One region of the Desemzia sp. C1 genome, then DNA from elsewhere that is predicted to be linked to it. Evidence: predicted binding sites of a transcription regulator. Region 1 holds the regulator's gene; the other holds the start of a gene.
The links. The regulator LexA, encoded in region 1, represses DNA repair genes until DNA is damaged. The targets are predictions, from matches to a motif close to CNAACANNTGTTNG.

Region 1 (9,953 bases):
TCCCGATGACATAAGGGTAAATTTCTCTTAATCGATTCATTGCATTTGGCAGCATGACCGTATCTTTTAATTTGATGTAAATAAATTGATCTCGCTTGATCGTCAAGTAAAATTCTTCCTCTGTTAATGTGCTGAAATGTTCTTCTAACACAATGATGTCCCGTGAAGGTTGAACTGGATGAAATTGTTGCGTCAGCAATCCTTCGTCATCGATTTCAATAATTCGGAATCCTTTTTGTTGATCAGCTTCCGAGACAGAATATTTCAACAAACTACCTGAATAGAGAACCGCCTCACTTTTTAGAGCTTCTGGATGGTGCAGGTGACCTAAAGCCACGTACGTGAAGTCTTGGAACACTCTCGCCGAAACGTTGTCCAACCCGCCAACTGTAGAGCCGGTTTCCGATTCACTTCTCAAACTTCCTGTCACGAAAAAGTGAGAGATCAATACTTGATGTTTCGTTTCTTCGAATTGTTCTTTCATTTTTTCAACGACTCTTTCAACAGCTTTTTCATGTGTAGTTAATGTATCATCACTAAAGTAAAGCCGAGCATCAATAGGATCAAAATAAGGCAACAGAAAAAATTGCGTGTTCCCTAAAGTGATCGGCTGAAAAGTAAACTCATTGATTTTTGTTTGCAAGTAAAGGTTGGCTTGTTTGAACCATTCACTACCTGTTTCTAAACGAGTAGCCGAGTCATGATTCCCAGAAATAGCCAGCACCGGTATTTTTTCTGTTAAATTCATGTCTATAAACATTTGATTCAATACGCTGACGGCTTCAGCCGGCGGTACAGAACGATCGAAGAGGTCTCCTGCAATAACAATTGCCTCTACCTCTTCTTTTTTAGCTGTGTCCAGCAATTGCTGGAAAACTTCTTGCTGCTCTTGCAGCAGTTGAAACCCGTGAAGTTTTTTTCCAATATGCCAATCTCCAGTATGTAAAAACTTCATTTTAAAAACCCTCCCGTTCGTCTTCCATTCATCTAGTATAACAAAGAAACAAAGAGAGGCGAAAAGCTTTTTTTAGAAAACAAGCGAAACTTTTGCATCTTTTAAGTCATTGAACGATACCGCACCAAAACTTTGAAGTTCGAAATAAAGTTGTTGCGAAAATCTGTCTTATCGCTCATACTAATAAAAGTAAGTATGAAGATGTATTTAGCGAAAGGATTGAACAATAGTGTTTTTTAGAATTTTACGTGATTTCGTGGGAGTTCTTGTTTTCATTTTGAATGGAAATGCACACTACCAACAAAGAGAAAAATTACCTCAAAATGAATCTTATATTTTAATTGCTCCTCATCGTTCTTGGATTGATCCGATATATTTGGCTTTAGGAGCTAAACCGAAAGATTTTGCTTTTATGGCTAAGAAAGAATTGTTTAAGAACCCTATTTTTGGTTGGATCATTCGTAAAGCCAATGCTTTTCCAGTAGACAGACTGAACCCTGGTCCAAGTGCTATCAAAACGCCTGTAAAAATTCTAAAAGAAGGCAAGTTGAGTTTAGTGATGTTCCCAACTGGAACAAGACATTCAGCTGAACTTAAAGGAGGAGCCCCAACTATTGCAAAATTAAGCGGGGTGCCAATGGTTCCAGCAGTCTACCAAGGTCCATTAACGTTTAAAGATCTGTTGAAACGCAAAAAAATCGTCGTTCGTTTTGGAGATCCTATCTATGTAGATCGAAAAACAAGATTGACGAAAGAAAGTCTTGCAGTTATCGAAAAAGACGTACAAGCTGCTTTCGATCAATTGGATAGAGAAATAGATCGAAATTACCGTTACGAATACAAATAAAACACAAAAAAGCTATGGTCCTATATGGAGCCATAGCTTTTTTGTGTTGCTTGTCATAGTTATTCTGTCAATCCGCTTTTTTGTAGTTCATACATGCCGTAATAAACGCCTTTTTGATTTAGTAATTCATCATGTGTACCTTGCTCAACAATTTCACCATGGTCCAATACTAAAATCAAATCAGCATCGCGAATGGTCGACAACCTGTGAGCAATTGCCAACGTTGTACGGCCTTTTCGCATTTTTTCCAAACCTTCTTGAATCAGCACTTCCGTTTCCGTATCGATATTAGCGGTAGCTTCATCAAGAATCAGTATTTTAGGATCCGTCACAATCGTGCTGGCGAAAGAGATCAATTGCTTTTGACCGCTGGAATAACTAGCTCCCCTTTCAATTACTTTAGCATTGTATTTGTGAGGCAGTGCTTCAATAAATTTATCTGCTTGGACAAATTCTGCCGCTTTTCTAATTTCAGCATCGGTAATCGCTTTATTCTTTAATCGAATGTTGTCTTTGATAGTCCCATAAAACAAGAAAGAATCTTGCAGAACCAGCCCCATGTTAGAACGCAACTCGCTAAGCGGGTAATCTTTGATGGAGACCCCATCGATTAAAATATCCCCTTCATAAAACTCATAGAAACGCATGATCAAATTAATGATCGAACTCTTCCCGCTGCCTGTATGCCCCACCAGAGCTACGGTCTGTCCAGGATAAGCTGTAAAGCTGATATTCTTCAGCACCTTATGTTTTCCATCGTAAGAAAAAGAGACATCTTTAAACTCGATATTTGCGAAAGTGATTTTTGCATCTGACTGCTCATTTTGTTCAGGTGCATATTCTTCGTTATCCAATACCTCCAGTACCCGACTGCTCGAAACGATTCCATCTTGAAATATACTTAGACTGTCCATCATTCTCGTCATCGGTTGAAAAAAGTTGCGGACGTAGGATGTAAAGGCATAGATCACACCAACTTCAACAAATCCGTTTAGTGCATCGAATCCAAAAAAGGAAAGAATGAACACTAAAGCCGATGTATACAGCAAATCGATGATTGGACTTAACAACAATGTATTGATTTTAGTCATTTGGTATCTTGAACGGAAATAAGACATATTCGTTTCTTCAAAGTCTTCTTGGAATCTTTTTTCTTGTCTAAACTGTTGAATGATACTCATGCCAGTGATCGATTCCGCCAGCTTAGCATTTAGAATTCCAAGCTTTTCCCTCATACTTCTATAAAGGAACGAGCTCTTTTTCTGGTACAGCCAAATGACTACAATCAAAATCGGCAAAAACGTCATGATCCATAACGTGACTTCTGCATTTAGCGTATACATCGCAATAAAGGAAATACTTAGACCTAAGATTCCTTCTATGACAGTTAAAAATACTGTCCAAAACTCTTTTATCGTCTCGGTATCATTGGTGACTTTTGAAACAATTGAACCTGCAGGAGTCCGGTCAAAATAATTCATTCCTAATTTATGCAATTTAGTGTAGACTGCATTTCGGATTACAGCGACCGTTTTTTCAGAGGCCATGTTGTAATGGTACAAATTAAAATACCAAATAACAGCTTTCAATAACGTTGCCCCGGCATACAAACTTCCAAATAAAAGAACGACTTGCACTGTAGCTGTCCCTTGCGTAAAATAGCCATCAATCAATGTTTGAACGATTCGAGGCAATAACGCATTGGTCACAGCGAGTAAACCAGCAAAAACAATCGAAGCTGCAAATTGTCCTAAAAAAGGTTTTGCAAACGAGAAAATCCGCTTCATAGTAGTTAGTTGTTCTCTCAAAGGAATTTCTCGTGACCAAGCTGATTGAGTGTTTTTCATTTTACAGCCCCTCCTTCGATTTGTTGTTCGAGTTGCTGTTGCTCATACATCTCTTTATACCAGCCATTGTTTGCCAATAGTTGTTCATGCGTACCTCTTTCGATCACACGACCATCTTCTAACACCAGGATTTCTTGAGCATGCATTACGCTGCTGATTCGATGGGCTGCTATGATTGTCGTTTGATCAGAACGCTCATCTTTTAAGGCGGAAAGAATTTTTTCTTCTGTCTTAGCATCTACAGCAGACAAAGCATCATCCAATATCAACAATTCAGGATTGGTGATCAATGCTCGTGCGATCGATATCCGCTGTTTTTGACCTCCTGATAGAGAAACACCACGTTCTCCAACTTCTGTTTCGTATTGCTGAGGCATCTCGAGAATATCTTGGTGAATAGCCGTCAACTTCGCTGCACGCTTGACCTCAGCCATACTCAGGTTTGGATCAGCGAATCGGATATTGCCTGCTATAGTATCCGAAAATAAAAAGTTGTCTTGAGGAACATACCCAATCCGTTTCAACAACGCATCCAGTGAATAATCACGGATATCCTTTCCACCGTAGAGAATCGTTCCTTCATAATGGTCATATTCCCTTAACATCAATTCAAAAAGCGAAGTCTTACCTGATCCGGTTTTACCAACGATCCCTAAAGTCTGACCCTTATCTAAGTGGAAATGTACATCACTTAATACGGCTTTTTCAGACGAAGGATAAGTAAATTTTTGAATCGTTACATCTACGTTTCCTGATATAGGAGTTGTCACGGGGCGGGTGTTTTCTTGGATAGAAGATTTATTGTTCAATAGTTCTCTGATTCGATCATAACTTGCACTTCCTCTTTCCAAAATATTAAACAAGCGTCCAACTGCTAACATCGGCCACGTCAACATAGAGATGTAAGTAAAGAACGTAACAAATTCTCCAATAGAAATCACCTCATTAATGACAAAAGATCCACCTAAAATCATCGTCAGCACATAGGACATACCCGTTATGATCGTAATGACAGGATCAAATAAAGAATCTACAATATAAACTTTTTTGTTTTCTTTTACCACTTGTGCTGTTTTTTCCTTAAACTCTTGGATATCTTCTGTTTCTTGTCCAAAAGTTTTGATCACTTTCATTCCTGAAACACTTTCTTGTGTTTTGTCGTTTAAGTGCGAAAAAGCAGCTTGAGCTTCTCTGAACGATTTATGAATTTTTGTTCCTAAAATACGCGAACATAGCGCTAATAATGGCAGTGGAATTAAAGCCAATAATGCCAGCCGCCAGTCCACTACTAAAAACATCGCAATGATTGTCGCACTTCCTGTAGAAACAGAGTCTGCTAAGGTCAAAATCCCTCCTGCGGCAACCATTCGAATAGCCCGTAGATCGTTTGTAGCATGTGCCATCAAATCCCCAGTTCGATAGCGTTGGAAAAAGTGCTTATCCATTTCAGTAAAGTGCTGGTACAACTGCGTTCTAATGATTCGTTCCAACTTTGATGCCGTCCCGAATATGTTGATTCGCCATATGTACCTTAACAAATACTGGGCTACAGCAGTAGCCCCCAAGAGAGAGACCCACATGATTAAAGACTGCATCGTTATCGTCTGTGAAGCGATTTGGTCAACGATGATCCCAATAATCCTTGGAGGCAGCAACGCTATAATTGAAACTATAAAAAGCGCTATTACTCCAGAGATATAAGCCTTTTTCTCTTGTTTAAAAAACCACCCTAATTTCTTGAATATCCCCATTTACGTCGTCACCTACCCCTAATTTTATACCCTTTTCGTATACTCTCTATCCTACTAAAAAAGATAAAAAAACGAACAGAAATGTCTTCCTGTTCGAAAATACTATTCAACTAACCATGATTAGTTTATTTTTTTTTGTTTTTTTTCTCAGATTGTACTTTCATAGACGCCATCATTTGTTTGATTTTCTTTTCAGATGGTTTTTGGCCCATTTGCATCATCATCATACGTAGCATGTCTTCGTTTACTGGTGGATTTTTTTCAAAATAATCCATCATGTATTTTCTAGAGATGAAAAATCCTCCAACTAATCCTGCAATTAAAGCAAGCACAATTAATAAAATTGCTAATCCTAAGTTCATTCTTTCTTCACTCCTTTCAAAAACCTCTCAGTTGTTAATTGTACTAAATATTGACCGAAAAATAAATAGGCTTTCGCAGATTTAAAAACCCACGCTTTTTTATTTTTCTTTCATCGGTTTATGAAAAAGGGAAAAGCTATACAATTATTCTGTATAGCTTCCGTCCCAAATTCATTTAATTTTATAGATTATTAAATGTTTCTACAACGTTTTGCGTAGTAAAACCGTAGTTTTTGATTACAGTTGCGCCTGGAGCACTAGCTCCATATTTGTCGATACCGATTGTAGCTCCGTCAAGACCTACATAACGTTCCCAACCAAATGTAGCTCCCATTTCAATTGATACACGTTTACGGATTTCTCTTGGAAGAACACTTTCTTTGTATTCAGCACTTTGTTTTTCAAATAGATCCATACTTGGCATAGATACAACTGAAACGTCTTTTCCTTGTGCTTTCAACTCTTTTTGAGCTTCCAAAGCTAAGGCAACTTCAGAACCTGTAGCAATCAAGATACCTTCAGGTTTTTCACCATCTTGAGGAGAAAGGACATAAGCACCTTTTTGGATGTTCTCGCGAGCTAATTCTTTCGTTTTTGGCAATACTGGCAAGTCTTGACGACTCAACACAAGCATTGTCGGGTGATCTGTTGATTTCATCGCAATTTCCCAAGCCGCTGCTACTTCATTTCCATCAGCTGGACGAAGAACAGTTAAGTTAGGCATACTGCGTAAGCTTGACAAGTGCTCAACTGGTTCATGAGTTGGGCCATCTTCTCCAACAGCTACAGAATCATGTGTAAACACGTAAGTTACAGGCAATTTAGAAATCGCTGCTAAACGAACTGCTGCTCTCAAGTAGTCTGTAAAGACGAAGAACGTTCCTACATAAGTCTTCGTTCCTCCGTGAAGTTGGATTCCATTTGCCGCTGCCGTCATAGCGAATTCACGAACACCATACCAGATATTGCGTCCTTCGTATTGACCAGCTTCGTAATCGGCTACTCCATCAATCATTGTGTTGTTTGAAGAAGACAAGTCTGCTGAACCGCCCCATAAGTTAGGAACATTTTTAGCGATTGCATTCAATACTTGACTGCTTGTTTTACGAGAAGCTGCTGCTGCGTCTCCTTCTTCATATACAGGTAAATCTTTGTCCCATCCTTCTGGTAACTCGCCATTGAATCCAGCTTCAAATTGTTGAGCTAGTTCAGGGAATTCTTGACGATAAGCTTCGAATGCTTTATTCCATTTTTCTTCAGCTTCCGCACCAGGATCTACGATCATTTCTTCAAAACGAGCTTGTGCTTCCATTGGTACATAGAAGTCCTCGCCTTCCCATCCGTAAGCCTTTTTCGTTGCTTCAACGCCTTCGATACCTAATGGAGCACCATGGACTTTATGTGAACCAGCGCCCGGAGAACCGAAGCCGATAACAGTTTTCACTTCAATCAATGATGGTTGATCAGGATTAGCTTTTGCTTTCTCTATAGCTGCATTAACTTCTTCCAAATCGTTTCCATCTTTTACCAAGATGTGTTCCCATCCGTAAGCTTCAAATCGTTGACCAACGTTTTCTGTAAATGATTTAGATGTCGGTCCATCTAATGAGATGTCATTGGAATCATATAAAACGATCAATTTACCTAATTTAAGGTGTCCTGCTAAACTTGCTGCTTCAGCAGAAACACCTTCCATCAAGTCGCCATCACCGCATAAAGCGTAAGTATAATGGTCAACAATCGTATGATTTTCTTTATTGTAAGTAGCCGCTAAATGAGCTTCAGCCATCGCCATACCTACACTATTTGCGATACCTTGTCCAAGTGGACCAGTTGTAGCTTCAACACCATCAGTATAATGAACTTCAGGATGTCCTGGAGTGTTGCTTTCCCACTGACGGAAATTTTTCAAATCATCAATCGACACTTTGTATCCAGCTAAGTGAAGCATGCTGTATAACATCATAGAACCGTGTCCAGCAGAAAGAACAAAACGGTCACGATCTACCCAGTGAGAATTTTTAGGATTTGCTTTTAAATGTCTGCTCCATAAAACATATGTCATTGGTGCAGCACCCATTGGTAAACCAGGGTGTCCGGAGTTGGCTTTTTGCACTCCGTCAATACTTAACGTACGAATGGTATCTACAGCTAATTGATCTACTTTATCGAACAAAAAATATCATTCCTTTCAATTTTCAAACTAAATAAAATGCTTACATTACTTTTATATCATACCATTTTTTACACTTAAATGGTGAACTTTTTGCATTAAATTTATCTGCCGTGCAAACCTTTGTCTTTTTGAATTTTTTTCACTTTTTCAGGCGTTACATCATTTCCTTCTTCATCCATGACTTTCATACCTTCTATGTGGTTTCTCATACCGCCTCTAAAAGCTTCTAGATAAGCTTCACGTAATTGTTTTTGCTCTACTTGTTCTGACATGGTCAACCCTTCAGAAGTTTTAGATTTTTTTGCTAATTCATTGATTCGTTTGATTTGATCTTTTGGCAACATTTTATTCATCCTTTCTTTTACTTACCCAATATACCAAAAACACAGCTATATTTCAGCCTTTATTGTCCTATTTGTGTATGAAAAAGAGCTTTATAAAAACAATGCGCAGATTTTTTTGTCTTTTATTTCATTTCTTTGTTTAAAAGGCGAACGTTTGTTTGAAAAACGTTTCTATTTGTGCTATTCTATCAACAAGAGTAAATAAGAATTGAGGTGTATCCTATTATGAAAAAAACGCCAGCATCCAGACAACTAGAAGTACTGCAATATATTTATGAACAAGTAAAAGAAAAAGGCTTCCCGCCAACAGTTCGAGAAATAGGACAAGCCGTTTCATTGTCTTCAACATCAACAGTCCATGGACATTTATCTCGTTTGGAAAAAAATGGTTACATCCAACGTGACCCTAGTAAACCAAGAACAATCGAATTAACCGTTGAAGGATTGACTCAATTAGGAGTGGGAATGAATAAAATTCCGCTATTAGGAACGGTTACAGCCGGTGAACCTATTTTAGCTGTAGAAGAGGCAACAGACTTCTTCCCTATCCCTCCAAGCTTAGAATACGAAAATGGCGCATTGTTTATGTTGACCATTCGAGGAGAAAGCATGATCAATGCAGGTATTCTTGATGGAGACGAAGTGATCGTCAGAAAGCAGTCCAGTGCAGACAACGGAGACATCGTTATCGCAATGACTACTGAAGATGAAGCAACCTGCAAACGATTTTTCGTAGAGAAAGATCATTACAGACTTCAACCAGAAAACGATTCTATGAGCCCTATTCTATTGGATGAAGTAACCATTTTAGGAAAAGTGGTTGGTTTATACCGCAGCCATGTATCTTAATCCATTTTCTAAAAAAATTACCTCGAGAACTGTTTGAACAGCTCTCGAGGTTATTTTTTTGTTTTTATCTTAATATTCAGCAAGTGCTAAAATATCATAGCCTTTGATTTTATCGCGGCCTTTCAAGTCTTTCAATTCAACGATGAACGCTGTTCCTACAACTACTCCGCCTAATGACTCGATCAATTCAATAGTAGCAGCAATCGTTCCGCCTGTAGCCAATAAATCATCACACACTAAAACTTTTTGTCCAGGTCGAATGCTGTCTTTGTGTAATTGTAATGTATCTTGTCCATATTCTAAACCATAGTTCACTTCTACTGTTTCGCGAGGAAGTTTCCCTTTTTTTCTAGCAGGAGCAAATCCGATTCCTAGTTCATAAGCAACTGGGCATCCTACGATAAATCCACGTGCTTCAGGTCCAACAATCATTTCTACGCCTTTATCTTTAGCGTATTTCACGATTTCGTTAGTTGCGTAACGATAAGCTTCGCCATCCGCCATTAGTGGTGAGATATCTCTGAAGATGATTCCTTCTTCAGGAAAGTTTTCTACATCAGCAATATAATTTTTTAAATCCATTTTCGTTTGTCCTCCGTTCACTAGTCGAATAAGTATATTATTCGCCAGTGGATAATTGTTGCAATAGCCACTTATCTACTTCCCAGGAGTGACTATACACTAATTTTTCTTCTGCACTAATTCGTTGCAATTTCTTTTGATAAGTTAGGGCTTGAGTCAAATCTTTTTTCTCAGGGTTTTCGATTTGATTTAAAAGTCCATTGTCTATTTTAACAAATCCGACTTCAAAAAACACCTGTA
Region 2 (9,953 bases), 300 kb from region 1:
CGTTAGAATGCATCGTCAATTTTTTATGTTTTTCATCATCAATGTGCTTTACATCAAATAACAATAGATCCGTATACGCCATCAATTCTTCAAATCGGCTGAAAAAAGGTTCGTCATAAGTGAAAGGCTGCCCGCAAGTATCTAATGTGGTATGCACCCCTTCTGCTTTGGCCAACTTGAAATATTCAATCAAAAAATCAATATGCAGCAAAGGTTCTCCGCCACTTACTGTAATACCGCCTCTTTGTCCCCAATAGTCTTGATACTGCAAAGCTTCTTCGAGCAATTCCTCAGGTGTATAAGGTGTACCTCCGCCGATATTCCACGTATCCGGGTTATGGCAAAACTCGCACCTCATCCGACAACCTTGCATAAATGAGACAAAACGAATTCCCGGGCCATCTACCGAACCAAAGCTTTCATTTGAATGTACATACCCTATGACAGGCTTCTTCTCTTCCATAACGATTACTCCTTTATTAAAGAAGAACCAGGAAACCATTTTCCCAGCTCTTCTCTCTTTTTACTTCACTTACATATTTTCGTGCATTGTTCGATTGATAACGTCTAATTGTTGCTCACGAGTCAATTTGATAAAGTTTACGGCGTATCCTGATACACGAATCGTCAATTGAGGGTAATTTTCAGGATGTTCCATTGCATCCATCAATGTTTCTCGGTTAAAGACGTTTACGTTTAGATGATGTCCGCCTTTTGTCACATACCCATCTAACATGCTGGCAAGATTTTCTTGTTGGATCACATCTTCTTTCCCTAGCGCTTTTGGAATGATGGAGAACGTATTTGAAATACCATCTAAAGAATATTTGTACGGCATCTTAGCAACTGAAGTCAAACTAGCTAAAGCTCCATGTGTATCTCTTCCGTGCATTGGGTTGGCACCTGGAGCAAACGGTTCTCCTGAACGACGTCCATCTGGTGTATTCCCTGTTTTCTTACCATAAACAACATTAGAAGTGATTGTTAAGATTGAGGTTGTATGAGTTGCTCCTCGGTATGCAGGATGTTTCTTCACTTCATTCATGAATGTTTTCAATAACCAAATACCGATGTCATCTGCGCGATCGTCGTTGTTTCCGAATTTAGGGTAATCTCCTTCGATACTGTAATCGACGACTAATCCATTTTCATCACGGATCGTTTTAACTTTGGCGTATTTGATCGCTGAAAGTGAATCAATCGCTACGGAGAATCCGGCAATTCCTGTGGCCATCGTTCTTAAGATTTCGCTGTCATGTAAAGCCATTTCGATACGTTCATAAGAGTATTTGTCATGCATATAATGAATGACGTTCAGCGTGTTCAAATACAAACCAGCGATCCATTCCATCATCGCTTGATATTTTTCCATGACTTCATCATAATCCAAGTATTCTGATGTGATTGGTTGGTATTTAGGTCCAACTTGTGTTTTAGATTTTTCATCGATACCACCGTTGATCGCATACAACAATGTCTTAGCCAAGTTGGCGCGAGCTCCGAAGAATTGCATTTGTTTTCCGATTCTCATAGCAGACACACAACAAGCGATGCCGTAATCGTCTCCCCATTCTACACGCATGATATCGTCATTTTCGTATTGGACAGCACTGGAAGCAATCGATACTTTTGCACAATAGCGTTTGAAGTTCTCTGGTAATTGTTTAGACCATAGAATCGTCAAGTTTGGTTCAGGAGCTGGTCCTAAGTTTGATAAGGTGTGCAAGAAACGATAACTGTTTTTTGTTACCATGTGGCGACCATCAATCCCTACGCCGGCAATAGCTTCTGTAACCCATGTTGGATCTCCTGAAAACAGATCATTGTATTCAGGTGTACGGGAGAATTTGACCAAACGTAATTTCATGACAAAGTGGTCCACGATTTCTTGAGCTTCTTCTTCCGTCAATACACCTTCTTTTAAGTCACGCTCAATATAAATGTCTAAGAATGTAGAGGTACGTCCTAGTGACATAGCTGCGCCGTTTTGTTCTTTAACAGCAGCCAGATAACCAAGGTACAACCATTGGAAAGCTTCTTTTGCAGTTCTGGCTGGTTGAGAGATATCAAACCCGTAAATGTGGCCTAATTCTTTCAATTCTGCTAAAGCACGAATCTGCTCGTTCAATTCTTCTCTGTCGCGAATGATGTTTTCGCTCATTGTACCAAAGCCGGTATTATCTAAATCTTCTTTCTTTTTCTCGATCAAGTAATCCACACCATATAAAGCTACACGTCTATAGTCCCCAATGATCCGTCCACGACCATATGCATCCGGCAGGCCAGTAATAACTCCGCTTCGTCGAGCTGCACGCATTTCTTCTGTATAGGCATCAAATACCCCTTGGTTATGTGTTTTGCGGTAATCACGGAAGATGTGAGACACTTCTGGATCTATTTTATATCCGTAAGACTCTGCTGACATTTCGCTCATGCGGATTCCGCCAAAAGGCTGCAAGCTGCGTTTGAATGGCTTTTCTGTTTGGAATCCAACGATTTTTTCTAAGTCTTTGTCTAAATACCCAGCATCATGTGAAGTAATCGTAGAAACGACCTTTGTGTCCATATCTAAGACACCGCCAGCTTGTTGTTCCTGACGGTTTAAATCAGACACTTGATCCCACAATGTTAATGTCTCTTGTGTTGGTCCTGCCAAAAATTCATCTGTTCCATCATAAGGAGTATAGTTTTGTTGAATAAAATCCCTTACATTTACTTCTTCCTTCCATACTTTTCCTTTGAATCTCTTCCATTGTTCCATATAGTAACCTCCATTAATAAAATGATTTAACGCAATAAGTATTTTTACAAGCTCATTATATCACATATTAAAAAAATAGAAACTATTATCTGTTGAATTTTTTAAACAAGCTGTTGTATCCGCTACGGGATGATTTTGCACTTTTTGTTGTAATAACAGCTTTTTTATTTTGTGAACATCATCATTATCTGTTTATTTTTAAATAGATATGACAATCACATGAAATAGGTTTTAGTTATTATAATTGAATGATAATAAAAAAAGAACTAAACCAGGTCCGGTTTAGTTCTTTTGGTCTATAAGGTGGTTTCTTCCTTGATATGAACGATATTAGGCTCTTTGATCGCTTTTGGTTCTCCATCAGCAGTTTGGTCTAAAACAAAGGAACCATTGCTGTATCGATCGCTGGAAGCGTAATTCTTCGGTATCACATCAATCACTTTGTCTTTCGTTGTGATGATTGAGTATGACTCATTCTCTTCGTGAGTGACTTTTTCCACTAAAGAAACACGATGAGGATTTTTCTTCAATTCTCTAAAGACCATCAATCCACGTTGAGCTCGAGCTAAAGGAGCAAACTCTCTTAAGTCCATTTTCTTGACGGCTCCTCTTTGAGACACAACTAAAGATTCCACTTTAGGAGCTTCATTGTCGATCAAGAGTCCATTTACTACATAGTCTTCTTCTTTTAGATTGATTGAACGGACACCACTTGCTTTAGCACCTACTACAGGCACTTCACTTAAGGCATAACGCAAGCCAAATCCACGATGGGTCACAAGGAAAACATCTTGCATCAAGGTATTTTCACTCATTTCAACATTTACTAACCGATCCGTTGGTGTTTTTAACTTCATGGCAGACGTCGTTTTCGATTTGTAACTTCTCCAAGGTTTAAAGGCTTCAACCTCGGTTTGTTTGATGAACCCTTCTTTTGATACTAACGTAAAAGTAGGTCCTGCAGAAAATTCTTTGAATCCAAACGCTTTTAGAACTCTCTCTTCCGGTTCTAAACTGATGTATTGAGAAATGTGGTCTCCCATGTCTTTCCATTTCACATCCACCAATTCATGGATTGGACGATAAATGACATTCCCTCTAGTGGTAAAGATCAATAAATGATCCAACGTCGTCAGTTTATCTACAAAAATCGGATAGTCGCCTTCCTTCATTCCGATTTGTTCAGCAGGAGATGCCGTATAAGACCGAAGACTTGAACGTTTGATATAGCCTTCATTCGTAACAACGACAACTACTTCTTCTTCAGAGATCAACACTTCTTTATTGATCTTCAACTCTTCGATTTTTTCTTCCAATTGTGTCAAACGAGGAGTAGCGTATTTCTTCTTGATTTCTTTCAACTCAGCTTTGATGACACGTTTCATTTCTTTTGGAGTACTCAATATTTTTTGGTAACTTTCAATGGCTTTCTTCAATTCGTCAGCTTCTTTTTCCAACGCCGTAACGTCTGTATTCGATAAGCGATACAGTTGCAAAGAGACGATCGATTCTGCTTGGATCTCTGTAAAACCGAATGCTTTCATAATGTTTTCTTTGGCATTCTTTTTATCTTTACTCTTACGAATAGTAGCGATTAATTGATCCATAATCGAAACAGCTTTGATCAACCCTACTACAATGTGTTGTCTGTGTTCCGCTTTACGCAGCAAATGACGAGTACGTCTAGTGACGATCTCTTCTTTGTGCTCTAGATACGCTTCCAACATTCGAGCGATACCTACTTGCATCGGACGTTTATTATCGATAGCGACCATATTGAAGTTGTAGTTGACTTGCAATTCGGTATTTTTCAGCAAGTACGTTAAAATACCTTCAGCATTCGCTTCTTTTTTCAGTTCTATAACAATTCTCAAGCCTTCTCTATCTGTTTCATCACGTACTTCTGAGATACCGTCGATTTTTTTGTTCAAACGAATCTCGTCTATTTTACGCACTAAATTGGCTTTATTGACTTCATAAGGAATCTCAGAGACAGCAATCTGCTGTTTTCCGCCGCGCAGTTCTTCAATCTCCGTTTTTGAGCGAACGATGATTTTCCCTCTGCCTGTCTCGTAGGCTTTTCTTATTCCATCGATCCCTTGGATAATTCCGCCTGTCGGAAAATCAGGTGCTTTAAGGTATTGCATCAATTCTTTTGTCGTTGCTGTAGGATGATCGATATAGTATACCGCTGCATCAATAACTTCACTCAAATTGTGAGGAGGGATGTCAGTCGCATACCCGGCAGAGATCCCAGTAGCTCCATTGACCAGCAAGTTAGGGTAACGCGCTGGCAAAACAGTAGGTTCTTCTGCCGTATCATCAAAGTTTAAAATAAAATCAACGGTTTCTTTATCGATGTCTCTAAGCAATTCATCTGAAAAAGAAGACAAACGAGCTTCCGTATACCGCATCGCTGCAGGAGGATCGCCATCCATGCTCCCGTTATTCCCGTGCATTTCGATTAAAACTTGACGTTGTTTCCAGTCTTGGCTCAAACGAACCATCGCTTCGTATACACTAGAGTCCCCATGAGGATGGTAGTTACCAATAACGTTTCCGACAGTCTTAGCAGATTTTCTAAACCCTTTTTCTGAGGTGTTTCCTTCCACATTCATAGAAAAGAGGATTCGTCTTTGTACAGGTTTTAATCCATCACGTATATCAGGCAGCGCACGCTCTTGAATAATGTATTTGGAGTACCGTCCAAATCGATCTCCCATAACTTCTTCTAAAGTAAGTTCTTGAATATCGTTTCTATTCTCCATCTATGGCACTTCCTTCATCTTCTAATTCATTATCGTTCATAATTTGAGAGTTTTCTAAAATGCTTCCGCCTTCTTCAAGTGAAAACTCTACATGTGATTCGATCCATTTCCGTCTTGGCTCAACTTTATTCCCCATCAAGACAGACACACGTTTTTCAGCTTGGGCCACATCGTCGATACGGACTCGAATCAAGGTTCTCGTTTCAGGATTCATGGTCGTGTCCCACAATTGATCGGCATTCATCTCTCCTAAACCTTTATAACGTTGCAAGACATAATTTTTACCGAATTTTTTCGTAACATCCACCAATTCATCATCTGTCCAGGCATAAGCGATCTTTTCGTTTTTGCCGAAACCTTTAGACAGTTTATATAAAGGCGGCAATGCCAAATAGACTTTCCCTGCTTCGATCAATGGCTTCATGTAACGGTAGAAAAACGTCAGCAGCAGTACTTGAATATGAGCTCCATCGGTATCCGCATCTGTCATGATGATGACTTTGTCGTAGTTGCAGTCTTCAATAGTGAATTCTGGTCCGACACCTGCACCAATCGTATAGATCATGGTGTTGATCTCTTCATTTTTCAAGATGTCTTGGATGTTGGCTTTTTCCGTGTTGACGACTTTCCCTCGTAAAGGCAAAATCGCTTGGAATTTACGGTCTCGACCTTGTTTTGCTGAACCGCCGGCTGAATCTCCCTCTACCAAGTACAATTCATTCTTTTTAGCATTTTTCCCTTGAGCAGGTGTTAATTTACCAGATAAAAGGGCATCGTTCTTCTTGCGTTTTTTCCCCGTTCTGGACTCGTCACGGGCTTTACGCGCTGCATCACGAGCTTCTCTTGCTCGAATAGCTTTACGAACCAATTGCTGGCTCAATTCGCCGTTCTCTGTTAAATAGTAATTCATTTGGTCGCTGATAACCGCGTCAATCGCCGAACGAGCTTGAGGAGTACCCAATTTGCTCTTTGTTTGTCCTTCAAACTGCAGCAAGTCTTCTGGTACTCGAATAGAGATAACCGAGGCCAATCCTTCACGGACGTCAGTACCTTCTAAATTCTTGTCTTTCTCTTTCAATAAGCCGACTTTTCGGGCATATTCGTTGAAGGTTTTCGTTAAGGATGTTTTCATTCCAGCTTCATGAGTACCGCCGTCTTTTGTCCGTACATTGTTAACAAAAGACAAAATGTTTTCAGAATAGCCGTCATTGTATTGGAAAGAAAATTCCACTTCGATCCCGTTACTTTCACCAGCAAAGTAGGCTACTGGAGTCAAGATGTCTTTGTCTTCATTCAAGTAATCAACAAACTCTTTGATTCCTTCTTTATAGTGGAAAATTTCTTCTTTGTCGCTTCGTTCATCGATCAATTCGATCCGGACATCTTTCAATAAGAAGGCCGATTCTCTTAACCGTTCCGATAACACATCATAAGAAAATGTTGTGGTTGAAAAAATTGTCGGGTCGGGTTTGAAGTGAACCATTGTACCATTCTTTTCAGTCGTGTTTTTCTTTTTAGTCAGCTTTCCTTTTGGTTTCCCGCCTTCAACAAATTCTTGAGTGTACTGGATGCCATCGCGGTAAACGGTAACTGACAATTTCTCTGAAAGAGCGTTTACTACACTGGCCCCTACACCGTGAAGACCACCTGAAGTTTTGTATCCGCCTTGTCCGAACTTCCCACCGGCATGCAAAACAGTAAAAATGACTTGGATAGTGGGGATTCCAGATGAATGCATTCCAATTGGCATTCCGCGTCCATTATCTCGAACAGAGATGCTTTCGTCTTTATGCAATGTCACGACGATCTTATCTCCGTACCCGGAAAGCACTTCATCTACAGAGTTGTCTACTATTTCATAAACCAGATGATGCAATCCTCTTGTATCCGTCGAACCAATATACATCCCTGGTCGCTTACGGACAGCTTCCAAACCTTCTAATACTTGGATGGAAGAATCATTGTATTCATAATTATTTTTTGCCATATCTTTCAAAACTCCCTATACCATGCAATTTCTTATCGTATGTTCATACGACTAATGTTGAGCTTCATCCACTCATAGACCAAATCATTTTAACACACTTATTGCGATTACAACGTAAAAAATAACAATCGATGCTTTAAAACAGCTGTATTTTCTACGGTCCAGACAAACTTTTGCACAAAATGATTCACTGTTGCATTTCTTTGATTCCTGTATCCAATAGCGGATCATGCAGCTTTTTGCTCCTTAGATCTGAGCAAAAAAGAACATTCAAATCATACCTATTTTATGAATAGTAGTCAATATCTGTTCGAAACCGAATAAGTGTTCGTATTATTATACCAAAAATTTCACCAAAATGGCAGCTTCTATTCAATAAGTCCTTTTTTCAATAGGTTATTCTTCATGCTCTTTCCCTCTTTCTTCCATGAAGCCGTTATTTCTATGATAGTATTTTAAAAAAATAAGTGGTAAAATGGTCGTACGCGACAAATCAAGTTGGTAAGGAGAGAAATGGATCGATGACAACAATACTAATGTTTGTGCTATCGTACCTTCTAGGATCGATTCCCTCAGGTGTATGGATCGGGGAAAAAATATACAATATTGACATTCGACAACATGGTAGCGGAAACATGGGAACCACAAACACATTTCGTGTATTAGGTGTAAAAGCCGGAATAGCTGTTTTAGCGGCTGATTTGCTCAAAGGGACTTTGGGTGCCAGCTTGCCTTACTTTTTTGATTCAAATTTAAGCCCGATGGTCGTTGGGCTTGCGGCAGTCTTAGGACATACTTATCCGTTATTTGCGCAATTTAAAGGTGGGAAAGCTGTTGCTACGAGTGCAGGAGTAGTTCTAGCTTACAATCCGCCGTTTTTTATCTATTGTATCTTAGTATTTGGTATTCTGTTATACTTTACACGCATGGTCAGCTTAAGCAGTATGACAGCTCTAGTACTGATTACGATTTCTTCATTGTTTATCAATGATTGGATCTTAACGGCCATCGCTTTTGTATTGACGATTTTTATTACTTATCGTCACCGAGAAAACATTGTTCGGATCAAAAATGGTACAGAAAGTAAAATTCCTTTTGGCTTTCGTTACAAAAAGGAACAGTAACCTTGATGCAACATACGCAATAGAATAGGTACCAAAATGAAGAAATAACCGTCCTAAATAAATTGGACGGTTATTTTTTTCTTTAGAAACCTTCTGCCTGTCGAATGTAGGAAAGACGTTCTAAAAAATCAATAAAAGACGGAGCACCTTTAGCCAACAAGGTGTTACGTCTTTATGTATACTGAATCGTTTTATCAAGTCAATTGGATCGTATAACTCGTAGTAAAGGTTTCTTTACCAGGCAATGAACGAATCCCTAATTTATCTTCTAAATCACCTGAGGCATCCACTGTATCGGCGATTCCATGCCAAGGTTCGATACACACAAACGGGGCTTCTTTTCCAGGTACAGACCAGATTCCGACATATGGATAGTTTTCAAACATCACAGAGACAGAACGCTCTGTTTTGTCGGAGAGAATACTAAATGTATTTTTCTCTTTCACTTCAAACACCAAAGCATCGTTCTCAAACAACTCTCTGCTTAATCTAAGCGTTGTATTGGTTTGAGCTAGAGTTGTTTGTGCAGGATCGGCAAATGGTCCGCTCAAAGGAATTTGTTTGCGCGATTTTCTAGGCAAGAAACTAAGGTAATAGTCTTCAAATGCGGTATCTTCTGTTAATGGAACATTAAATCCTGGATGTCCTCCGATAGAGAAATAAAGTACTTCTGATTCATTGGTGTTTTGGACGGCATATTCTACAGACACTTTGTCCTCCATTACTGTATAGGTAATACAAAGGGAGAAATCAAACGGATACGCTTTTTTTGTTTCTTCATTAGCTTTAAATTGCAATGTAACGCGGTTTTCAGTTTCTTCAAGGACAGTGAAAACTGCATCTCTGGCAAACCCATGTTGATTCATCGTATACGATTGACCTTTATACGTGTATTGATTGTCTTTCAATCGACCTACAATAGGAAACAATACGGGAGCTTTTCGATTCCAATAAGTTGGATCTCCTTGCCAAAGGTATTCCGCACCCGTATCCGTTTTTTGGATACTTTGAAGCTCAGCACCTTTTGTTGAAACGACTACTGTTAATTGATTGCTTTTTAGGATGATGGACATAGTTTTTCACCTCATAAGATAATTGGTTTTCGATAGAACAATTTTAATATAAGAAAATAGCCTCCACTACAGAGGCTTTTTCTATGGGATAAAAGTTCAAGAATCGAATCAGACGATTTCTTTCTCCAACATTTGGAGCAGTTTTTCGTTTTTGATTCGAATGTATGTCCCTTTCATACCTAAAGACCGAGATTCAATGATCCCGCCAGATTCTAATTTTCTTAACGCATTAACGATCAC

Region 2: parE (DNA topoisomerase IV subunit B) is a predicted target of LexA. The motif match lies at 7,679-7,692, and genes of this name have one in related genera.

Annotation. Positions count from the first base shown of each region.
Region 1 is NZ_JAJIZP010000003.1:2,500,677-2,510,629, forward strand. It holds gene LMF32_RS12500 (exonuclease SbcCD subunit D) at 1-955, opposite strand, end outside; gene LMF32_RS12505 (1-acyl-sn-glycerol-3-phosphate acyltransferase) at 1,185-1,802, shown strand; gene LMF32_RS12510 (ABC transporter ATP-binding protein) at 1,862-3,649, opposite strand; gene LMF32_RS12515 (ABC transporter transmembrane domain-containing protein) at 3,646-5,400, opposite strand; gene LMF32_RS12520 (YneF family protein) at 5,526-5,762, opposite strand; gene tkt (transketolase) at 5,944-7,938, opposite strand; gene LMF32_RS12530 (DUF896 family protein) at 8,040-8,282, opposite strand; gene lexA (transcriptional repressor LexA) at 8,508-9,131, shown strand; gene LMF32_RS12540 (adenine phosphoribosyltransferase) at 9,201-9,713, opposite strand; gene recJ (single-stranded-DNA-specific exonuclease RecJ) at 9,751-9,953, opposite strand, start outside.
Region 2 is NZ_JAJIZP010000003.1:2,200,511-2,210,463, forward strand. It holds gene pflA (pyruvate formate-lyase-activating protein) at 1-463, opposite strand, end outside; gene pflB (formate C-acetyltransferase) at 533-2,761, opposite strand; gene parC (DNA topoisomerase IV subunit A) at 3,058-5,529, opposite strand; gene parE (DNA topoisomerase IV subunit B) at 5,519-7,516, opposite strand; gene plsY (glycerol-3-phosphate 1-O-acyltransferase PlsY) at 8,038-8,640, shown strand; gene LMF32_RS11115 (aldose 1-epimerase family protein) at 8,835-9,713, opposite strand; gene codY (GTP-sensing pleiotropic transcriptional regulator CodY) at 9,822-9,953, opposite strand, start outside.